DNA from 2 places in the Bacillus sp. 05T21 genome. Region 2 is predicted to be linked to the other one. Evidence: a T-box and tRNA genes for the amino acid it is inferred to sense, from the RefSeq annotation. Region 2 holds a T-box; the other holds one or more tRNA genes.

Region 1 (4,181 bases), on a different contig from region 2:
CTTTTCGTAAGAATCTTGTCCGAGCCATAAATCTTCATGCAGGGTATCGAAGTCTTCAGGGATTTTTCCATTTGCCTCAAATGGGCCGCCGACTACACCTGTTGAGATGATAACTGGTTTGTTTTCGAATACCCATGTTCGGTGTCCTTGTAACATTTACAGCCCTCCCCATTGAAAGAGAATTGTTTTAATAAGAGCGATGACAAAAGCTGAAAATACGCCAAATAAGATGACCGATCCTGCTAGTTTAAACATGTTACCACCAACGCCGAGAACGAATCCTTCTGTCCGATGTTCAATACATGCGGCAATAACAGAGTTACCAAATCCAGTAACGGGAACTGCGGTACCAGCACCAGCAAATTGCCCAAGGCGATCGTAGACGCCAAATCCCGTCAGTAGCATGGAGATAAAAATAAGAGTTGCAACAGTAGGGTTCCCGGCAGAGCGTTCAGTGAAATCAAAATAGGTAATATAAAAGGTGGAAATCAGTTGACCTATTAGACAAATTAATCCCCCGACGAAAAAAGCTTTTATACAATTTTTTAAAACGGGGCGCTTTGGTTCGCGCTGTTGTTCGAATTTTTTATATTCTTGTTGCACAGGTGTTAAATTTTTATCTTTACTAGACATTTGAATCCTTCCTTCTCTTTTAGAAAACTTAAATATTAGATCCCATTTCTGATTGAATGAGTTTCAATTGATCTTTAATGCCATCCTTGCTTATTTTCTTGTTCTTAATTTTGTTTTCAAGTTCTTCTATGAGCATAAAAATCTTTTTGTCTGTACTTACACGAATATCGAAAGTAGGGTTTTCATCACTTAGCTTCTTTTTTAATTTACTTCGTAAAGGTTTTAAACCAAATCTTTCGTGATGTTCAGGTTTGATGGCTATGTAAAGATCTAAATTTGTATTAACTGCGGTAGCTTCTATAATCCCCTCCATAGCAAGAGCTTTTTTCTTAGCGTCTTGCGATATAGATTGATTAAAGGATTCTGTACTCATTTTTGTTAATTTAGGGCCCTTTTTCTCATCTGCCCGCTTAGCTTCTTCTTTCTTTACTTTTTTATCTAACGGGCTATTATCACATCCGGTAAGTGAACCGAATAGGAGCATAAATAACGCGGTTATGATTCCAAGTTTTCGCATTATAATCATTCCATTTCTATTGCAGTATGTAATGTGAGAGAAAAAGGATGATTGCATATCATCCTTTTCTCAAATTGTGTACCATTAGATGAAATGGCACTTTTGGTTATTGCTGTGTGTATTGTGGTTCTTCTTGCTGGACTTCTTCAACACGCGGGTTTAAAGAATCGATAATTGTTTGTGTTTGCTGCGCAGCTGTTTGGAAAAGTTGCTTTGCTTGTTGGTTATCCGTATCAAGAGCGAATCCCTCTAAGCTAGCTTGTGCACTTTTTAATCCAGAAACAGTTTGCTTTAGTTTTGTAATTACAGTCATTGAATGAAGCCCCCTTTGGAATATCAATTCAAAGATTATAATTTGTGAGTTGGGGTGAATTTATGATTGGAAAATTTAGGAGAAGGATGTGTTTTATAGGCTCCTAGCTAAGGTATATAAAGGATTAAGGCGATATTTTTATTGATTTAGATGGATTTTATTGCTATTATTATGAGAAGAAAATGAAGTGTTTTTATAATCATGCGCCCATAGCTCAGTCGGATAGAGCGGTGGTTTCCGGTACCACGTCTGCCGGGGGTTCGAATCCCTCTGGGCGCGTCAAAAGGTCCTAACTTACATTTGTAAGTTAGGACCTTTTTTTATTTCTCTCTTGTTATATCTGGTTATAAGATTTACTATTAGTATGTGGTAATAATTTTTATGCGTTATTATTTTCTTTCAATATTATTCATTTTTCGGTTGTAAGATGTAAATCTCATTAATACATATAAATTAATAATATTTTGGAATGGGTGTCTGCGATAGGATTCTCCTTTTACCAAACTTATTGTACAATAGAAACAAGGGGGAGATTAGTTTGAAGGCAAGTCTTTTACAAGAACAAAGCTTACGTTTGGCAATGACACAAGAGTTAAGGCAAGCGATTACAATGCTCCAGTATAATGTACAAGAATTATCGGAGTTTTTGTATGAGCAATCGTTAGAGAATCCCCTTATTGAGTTAGGTGGTTTTGAGAGGGAGAAGAAAAAGAGCTCTAACACAAGTAAAAGTACCCGAAAACAAGTCGAGAATCAAATGGAAATCTACAGTGTGGATTCTACAACGATTCAGCAACATTTATTAAATCAACTACAGTATTATAAAATAGATGAAGAAGAGCGAAAAGCAGCTTCTTTCATTATTATGAACATGGATGGAAATGGCTATTTACAAGAAACAAATGAAGAGTTATCAGAGCTTCTTTCTGCGCCAATTGATGTAGTGGACTGTTCCGTGGAGCTTGTTCAATCGTTAGAGCCAGCAGGGGTAGGTGCGCGTAATATTCAGGAATGTCTATCAATCCAATTGAAGCGCTTACAAAGAAGGGATGGGTTAGCGGAAGAAATTATAGATGATCATTTTAATTATTTCGTTAAGAAAGATTGGCGAAAGCTCGTTCAAGTGTTGAAGTGTACTAACGAGGAATTACAGGATGCGGTGAACTGTATTACATCATTGCAGCCGAAACCAGGTCTTGCATTTTCTTCTGATAAACCACTTTATATTGTGCCTGATATGGCGGTAAAAAAAGATGGCGATCATCTCGTTTTACAGATGAATGAGAGAAATATGCCAAGAATTGAAATTCACTCTGAGTATAGTGCGTTACTAAATAATAGTGAAAGTGAAGTGGCTTCTTACGTATCGGAGAAGTATCAGCATGTGCAATGGATTATGCGCAGTTTGAAACAGAGAAAACAAACACTCTTACAAGTGATGAATATTATTATGGAAAAACAGCATGATTTCTTCTGGGGAGGTCCAGAGTATTTAAAACCACTTGCTTTAAAAGAGGTGGCGGAAGAGTTAGGTGTGCATGAGTCTACAATTAGTCGCGCAACGCGTAATAAATATGTGCAAACGCCGCACGGTTTATTTGAGATGAAATCGTTCTTTAGTAATTCTATTTCTACGACGGAAGATGAGGCGGTTTCTACAAAGCGTGTGAAACAATTCATTCAAACGCTTGTTGGAGCAGAAAATAAGAAAAAGCCACTTTCGGATCAAAAGATTTCAAAATTATTAGAAGAAGAGCATGAAATAGTTATTTCTCGAAGAACGGTTGCGAAGTATAGAGAACAAATGCATATTCCTGCTTCGTCTCTAAGAAAAACAATTGGATAGGTGAAGAAGATGAAGGTTGTACTATATACAAAAAAAGATTGTGGCCTTTGCGTGAAGGCGAAACAAGTTTTAAAAGAAGTACAATATGAATATTCTTTTCAAATTGAGGAAATAGATATATATGAAGATAATGACCTTTTAGAGAAATACCATCTAATGATTCCTGTTGTAGAAATAGGCGGAAGACAAGTAGAATATGGTAACATTCACAAAGGTGTCATAATAAACTATATAAACAATGCAGTTAAGAGTTGAATAAGTTTCTGTCTCCTGTTACAATAATACACGTAGCAGGGATTATTTTTTTAACCTAAGTGGGACGCAAAATGTCACTACGGGACATAAAGTGACCACGAAGGGAAATGAACCGATGCAGTGAGGAGAAAAGATATGCGCTCATGGATTCAGAACACAAAAAAATTATTACCTGATCTGCTACCTGTTATGCAAACGAGAATGCAAGTGCTTCAGTACATTAGGCTTATGCAGCCGATTGGAAGAAGAAACTTATCTGCAAGTCTCGGTATGACAGAACGAGTATTGCGAAGTGAAGTTCAAGTTTTGAAAGAACAAAACTTAGTTCACGTCGCTTCTTCTGGAATGACTTTGACAGAAGAAGGAACAGCTTTAGTTCTTGCTTTGGAAGACTTTATGAAAGAAATTTCCGGGTTAAAGGTTTTAGAAAAACAACTTAAGGAAACATTAGACTTGGATGAAGTTTTCGTTGTCCCTGGTGATAGTGATGAATCACCTTGGGTCAAACTGGAGATGGGCCGTGCTTGTGTGACTTGTATAAAAGACCGTCTGACAGTGAATAATATCGTTGCTGTGGCTGGAGGAACTACGCTAGCTGCTGCTGCGGACATGATGCA
Region 2 (4,181 bases):
TGGTGCCCGATGTGTACGGCGGTTGCAGAACGTACGAAAAGATTAGATAAAAAGGGTAAGATGAAATTTGTTTCATTTCGAGAGGAAGATGTAGTTGAGAAGTATGAACTTTCTCAAGAATTACAAAGTAAGATGGAGCAAAGATTGTATATTTTAAAAAATAATAAGTGGTATGACGGAATTCATAGCATTAACGTATTAGCAAAGGCCGTTCCATCTTATTGGTTTGCAGTACCTTTTATAAAACTATCTATCGTACTTGGATTTGGAAGTAAAGTATACGATTATATTGCCAACAATAGAAAACTTGTCCCAGTTGGACACTGTCGTGAAGGGGTTTGTGAAATCCCTACAAAAAAATGAGATCATCGTTATCTTTCTTTTGCACCTATTAATAGAGCGTGATATGATAAATTTGGAATGAAAGTTGAAGGAGAGATACAAGATGTCAAATGCATATGAAGAATACATGCGTCAAATGGTAATTCCAATGCGCCAAGAGTTAGTGCGTTCTGGATTTGAAGAGTTAACTACAGAAGAAGCTGTAACAGAATTTATGGAGAATGCATCAGGTACAACTTTAGTAGTTGTAAACTCTGTTTGTGGTTGTGCAGCTGGTTTAGCACGCCCATCAGCAGGTCAAGCGGTTGTACGTGCTGAAAAACAACCTGATCATCTTGTAACTGTATTTGCAGGTCAAGATAAAGATGCTACTGTAAAAATGCGTGAATACTTCGGAGAAATTCCTCCATCTTCACCATCTATGGCATTACTAAAAGGAAAAGAAGTAGTGCACTTCATTCACCGTCATGAAATTGAAGGCGCAACAATGGACGAAATTATTACAAACTTAGAACAAGCTTTCGAAAAGAATTGCTAAAGTAGGGGGAGAGTGAATCTCCCTCTTTTCTTTATATAGAGGTGAAAAAATGATAGTAACAACAGCAGGAAGAACAAACAAAGAAATGACAGCTTATGCAAAAAAGGTAGCGGAAGAATTAAATCTTTCTTTCATTAAACGTAATGACATACCAGTACATAAACTGCATGAGCAGTATGAACAAGATGTACTTGTCGTAGGGAAAAATCGATTAGCCATTTATCCAAAAGGTACGGAAGAGTCGTTTTTCTTTCATCCAAACTCAGCGATGTTTCGTGTGAAAAGGTTAATGCGCGGAGAGCACGATCCGTTTGTACAAGCTGCTAAATTAGAGAGCGAAATGACAGTATTAGATTGTACGCTCGGTATGGCGTCAGATAGTATTGTAGCTAGTTATGTTGTTGGTGAAAGTGGAAAAGTAACAGGGCTTGAAGGAAACGAATATATGGCTTATATCATGAAAAAAGGCTTGCAAACATGGTCTTCATTCGTTTCTGAAATTGATGAAGCAATGCAACAAATCGATGTGAAGCAAACGGAGCATTACGCATTTTTAACACAATGTGAAGATAATAGTTATGATGTCGTTTACCTTGATCCGATGTTTGAAGAAACTGTCATAGAATCAGATGGAATTAAAGGATTAAAACACTTCGCTTTGTATCATGATATTACTGACGAAACAATTGCGGAAGCAAAGCGTGTGGCGAGAAAGCGTGTCGTTCTGAAGGATCATTTCCGTAGTGCTAGATTTGAAAAACATAATTTTCACGTATACAAAAGAAAAAGTGCTAAGTTTCACTTTGGTGTAATTGACCCTTGCTAATTGTTTGAAAAGATGTATAATAAGCAATAATTAATTAAATATACTGTCTGTGATGAAGAGAGTAGTCTTTTTTAGAAGGAAAGCGAGCTGGGGATGGTGTGAGCCTAGCGCGGAAGAAAAAGATGAAACGCACTTCGGAGATGCTTCTTGAACGAATAGTAGAGTAAGCCGAGGCCCCCTGTCCTCGTTATAAACGGGAAAGTGGTTCGTAATGAACAACAAGGGTGGTACCACGGGTTAAAACTCGTCTCTTTTTTAGAGACGAGTTTTTTGTGTTTTAAAAAATAAGGAGGTTATAGTATGAATTATAAAACGCAGTTTGCGAAAAGTTTATCGAATGTTTTTACGAATGAATTGACACAAAATCAAATTTTAGATTTAATCGAAACACCAAAACAAGATGAATTCGGAGATGCAGCGTTCCCATGCTTTTCACTAGCGAAGCAATATAAAAAATCACCAGCTATTATAGCGAAGGAATTGGCGGAGAAATTAAATGATCCGTTCTTTACGAAAGTAGAGGCTGTTGGTCCTTATGTAAATGTATTTTTTAATCGTGAAACAGTAAGTGATGAAGTATTAAAAATAATTTTAGCGGAGAAAGAAGAGTACGGTCAAAATCACTTTGGATGTGAAAAAACGGTAGTTATCGATTATTCCTCTCCTAATATCGCGAAACCTTTTTCAATGGGGCATTTACGTTCTACAATGATTGGTAATTCGCTGAAACATATCGCCGGAAAATGTGGGTATGAAGTTGTAGGAATTAATTATATTGGCGATTGGGGAACACAGTTTGGAAAATTAATTACCGCATATAAAAAATGGGGAAATGAAGAGGTAGTTAAAGAGGATCCGATACGTGAGTTATTTAAGTTATATGTTCAATTCCATGAAGAAGTAAAAGAAGACGAAGAACTAGAAGAAGAGGGACGCGCTTGGTTTAAAAAATTAGAAGAAGGCGATGAGGAAGCAGTCGAGCTTTGGAACTGGTTCCGTCACGAATCTTTAAAAGAATTTTCACGTATTTATGAACTTCTCGGTGTGGAATTTACAAACTTTCAAGGAGAAGCTTTTTATAACGATAAAATGGAAGACTTTATTGGGATTTTAGAAGAGCACGATTTACTTGAAGAATCAGAAGGCGCATTAGTCGTTAATTTAGAAAAAGAAGGTATGCCGCCTTGCTTAATTAGAAAATCAGATGGTGCAACTATTTACGCAACGCGTGATTTAACAGCGGCATTGTATCGTCAAAACACATACGAATTTGATAAAGCGCTATATGTAGTTGGCCCAGAACAAAGCTTACATTTTAATCAATTTTTCACTGTATTAAAAAAGCTTGGTTATGACTGGGTCGATGGTATGGAACATGTACCGTTCGGGTTCATATTAAAAGATGGTAAGAAAATGTCGACACGTAAGGGCAGAATTATTTTATTAGAAGAAGTGTTAGAAGAAGCTGTTGCGCTTGCGGAACAAAATATTGAAGAGAAAAATCCGAATTTAAAACAAAAAGAAGAAGTGGCAAAACAAGTCGGTATTGGAGCAGTTATCTTCCACGATTTAAAAAATGAGCGTATGCATAATATCGAATTCTCATTAGAAAATATGTTGAAATTTGAAGGAGAAACAGGGCCATATGTGCAGTACACACATGCGCGTGCTTGTTCAATTTTAAGAAAAGAAAGTGTAGAATTTGAAACTTGTACGTTTGCATTAAAAGATGATTATAGCTGGAGTGTCGTAAAATTACTTAATAAATTCCCGCAAGTAATTGAAGCGGCCTTCAACAAAAATGAGCCATCTACTATTTCAAAATACGTATTAGATGTAGCACAAGCGTTCAATAAATATTATGGAAATGTTCGTATATTAGAAGAGAACGAAGAGAAAGAGAGTAGACTCGCATTAGCTTACGCTGTGACGGTTGTATTAAAAGAGGGATTACGTTTACTTGGGGTAGGGGCACCTGAGGAGATGTAAAATAAAAATTTTGTGCTTATGCGCCGAGAGAAATATTCACATTACTTTACTAATAAACTACAGATCAAATTAAAGCGTAATATAGAGTAACAAAAAGACAAAACAGGCGATTATTAGCCTGTCTTGTCTTTTTGTATTTTCTTAAATAAACTCTTATCTATAAAGAGTTAAACGCTGCGAAGTGTAAGAACTCTATAATTATGTTGCGAAATCAATTAAAATATTTGTAGAGAGGATGGTCCGTATTGATTCGAGCTTTCATTTTACATATTCCTTGTCATAGACTACCGGAAAGAAGTTTTCTTAAACTACAAAAATACATACCTTTATGTGCGCGTTGTACAGGCATGTTTATCGGTATTTTAATGTTTCCAATTTATTTTTATATGACACCTTCGTTTCTGCCTGCAATAATACTATCATTTTCCGCTCAAATTCCGTTATTTATTGATGGATTCACCCAAAAATGGAAATGGAGAAGCAGCA

The links. The T-box of region 2 lies ahead of argS (arginine--tRNA ligase). A T-box ahead of a tRNA ligase gene usually reads a tRNA of that ligase, here a tRNA-Arg.
Region 1: it has a tRNA-Arg gene. The T-box ahead of argS (arginine--tRNA ligase) is inferred to sense a tRNA for this amino acid. The anticodon was not compared.

The regions. Positions count from the first base shown of each region.
Region 1 is NZ_JBFTMD010000014.1:21,367-25,547, reverse strand. It holds gene spoVAD (stage V sporulation protein AD) at 1-156, opposite strand, end outside; gene spoVAC (stage V sporulation protein AC) at 157-633, opposite strand; gene AC1DKZ_RS21175 (YhcN/YlaJ family sporulation lipoprotein) at 662-1,150, opposite strand; gene AC1DKZ_RS21170 (DUF1657 domain-containing protein) at 1,257-1,463, opposite strand; tRNA gene AC1DKZ_RS21165 (tRNA-Arg) at 1,667-1,742, shown strand; gene rpoN (RNA polymerase factor sigma-54) at 2,002-3,309, shown strand; gene AC1DKZ_RS21155 (glutaredoxin family protein) at 3,319-3,564, shown strand; gene cggR (gapA transcriptional regulator CggR) at 3,700-4,181, shown strand, end outside.
Region 2 is NZ_JBFTMD010000022.1:18,424-22,604, reverse strand. It holds gene AC1DKZ_RS25565 (thiol-disulfide oxidoreductase DCC family protein) at 1-363, shown strand, start outside; gene AC1DKZ_RS25560 (BrxA/BrxB family bacilliredoxin) at 446-880, shown strand; gene AC1DKZ_RS25555 (class I SAM-dependent methyltransferase) at 930-1,706, shown strand; T-box leader at 1,747-1,961, shown strand; gene argS (arginine--tRNA ligase) at 2,007-3,695, shown strand; gene AC1DKZ_RS25545 (DUF2085 domain-containing protein) at 3,941-4,181, shown strand, end outside.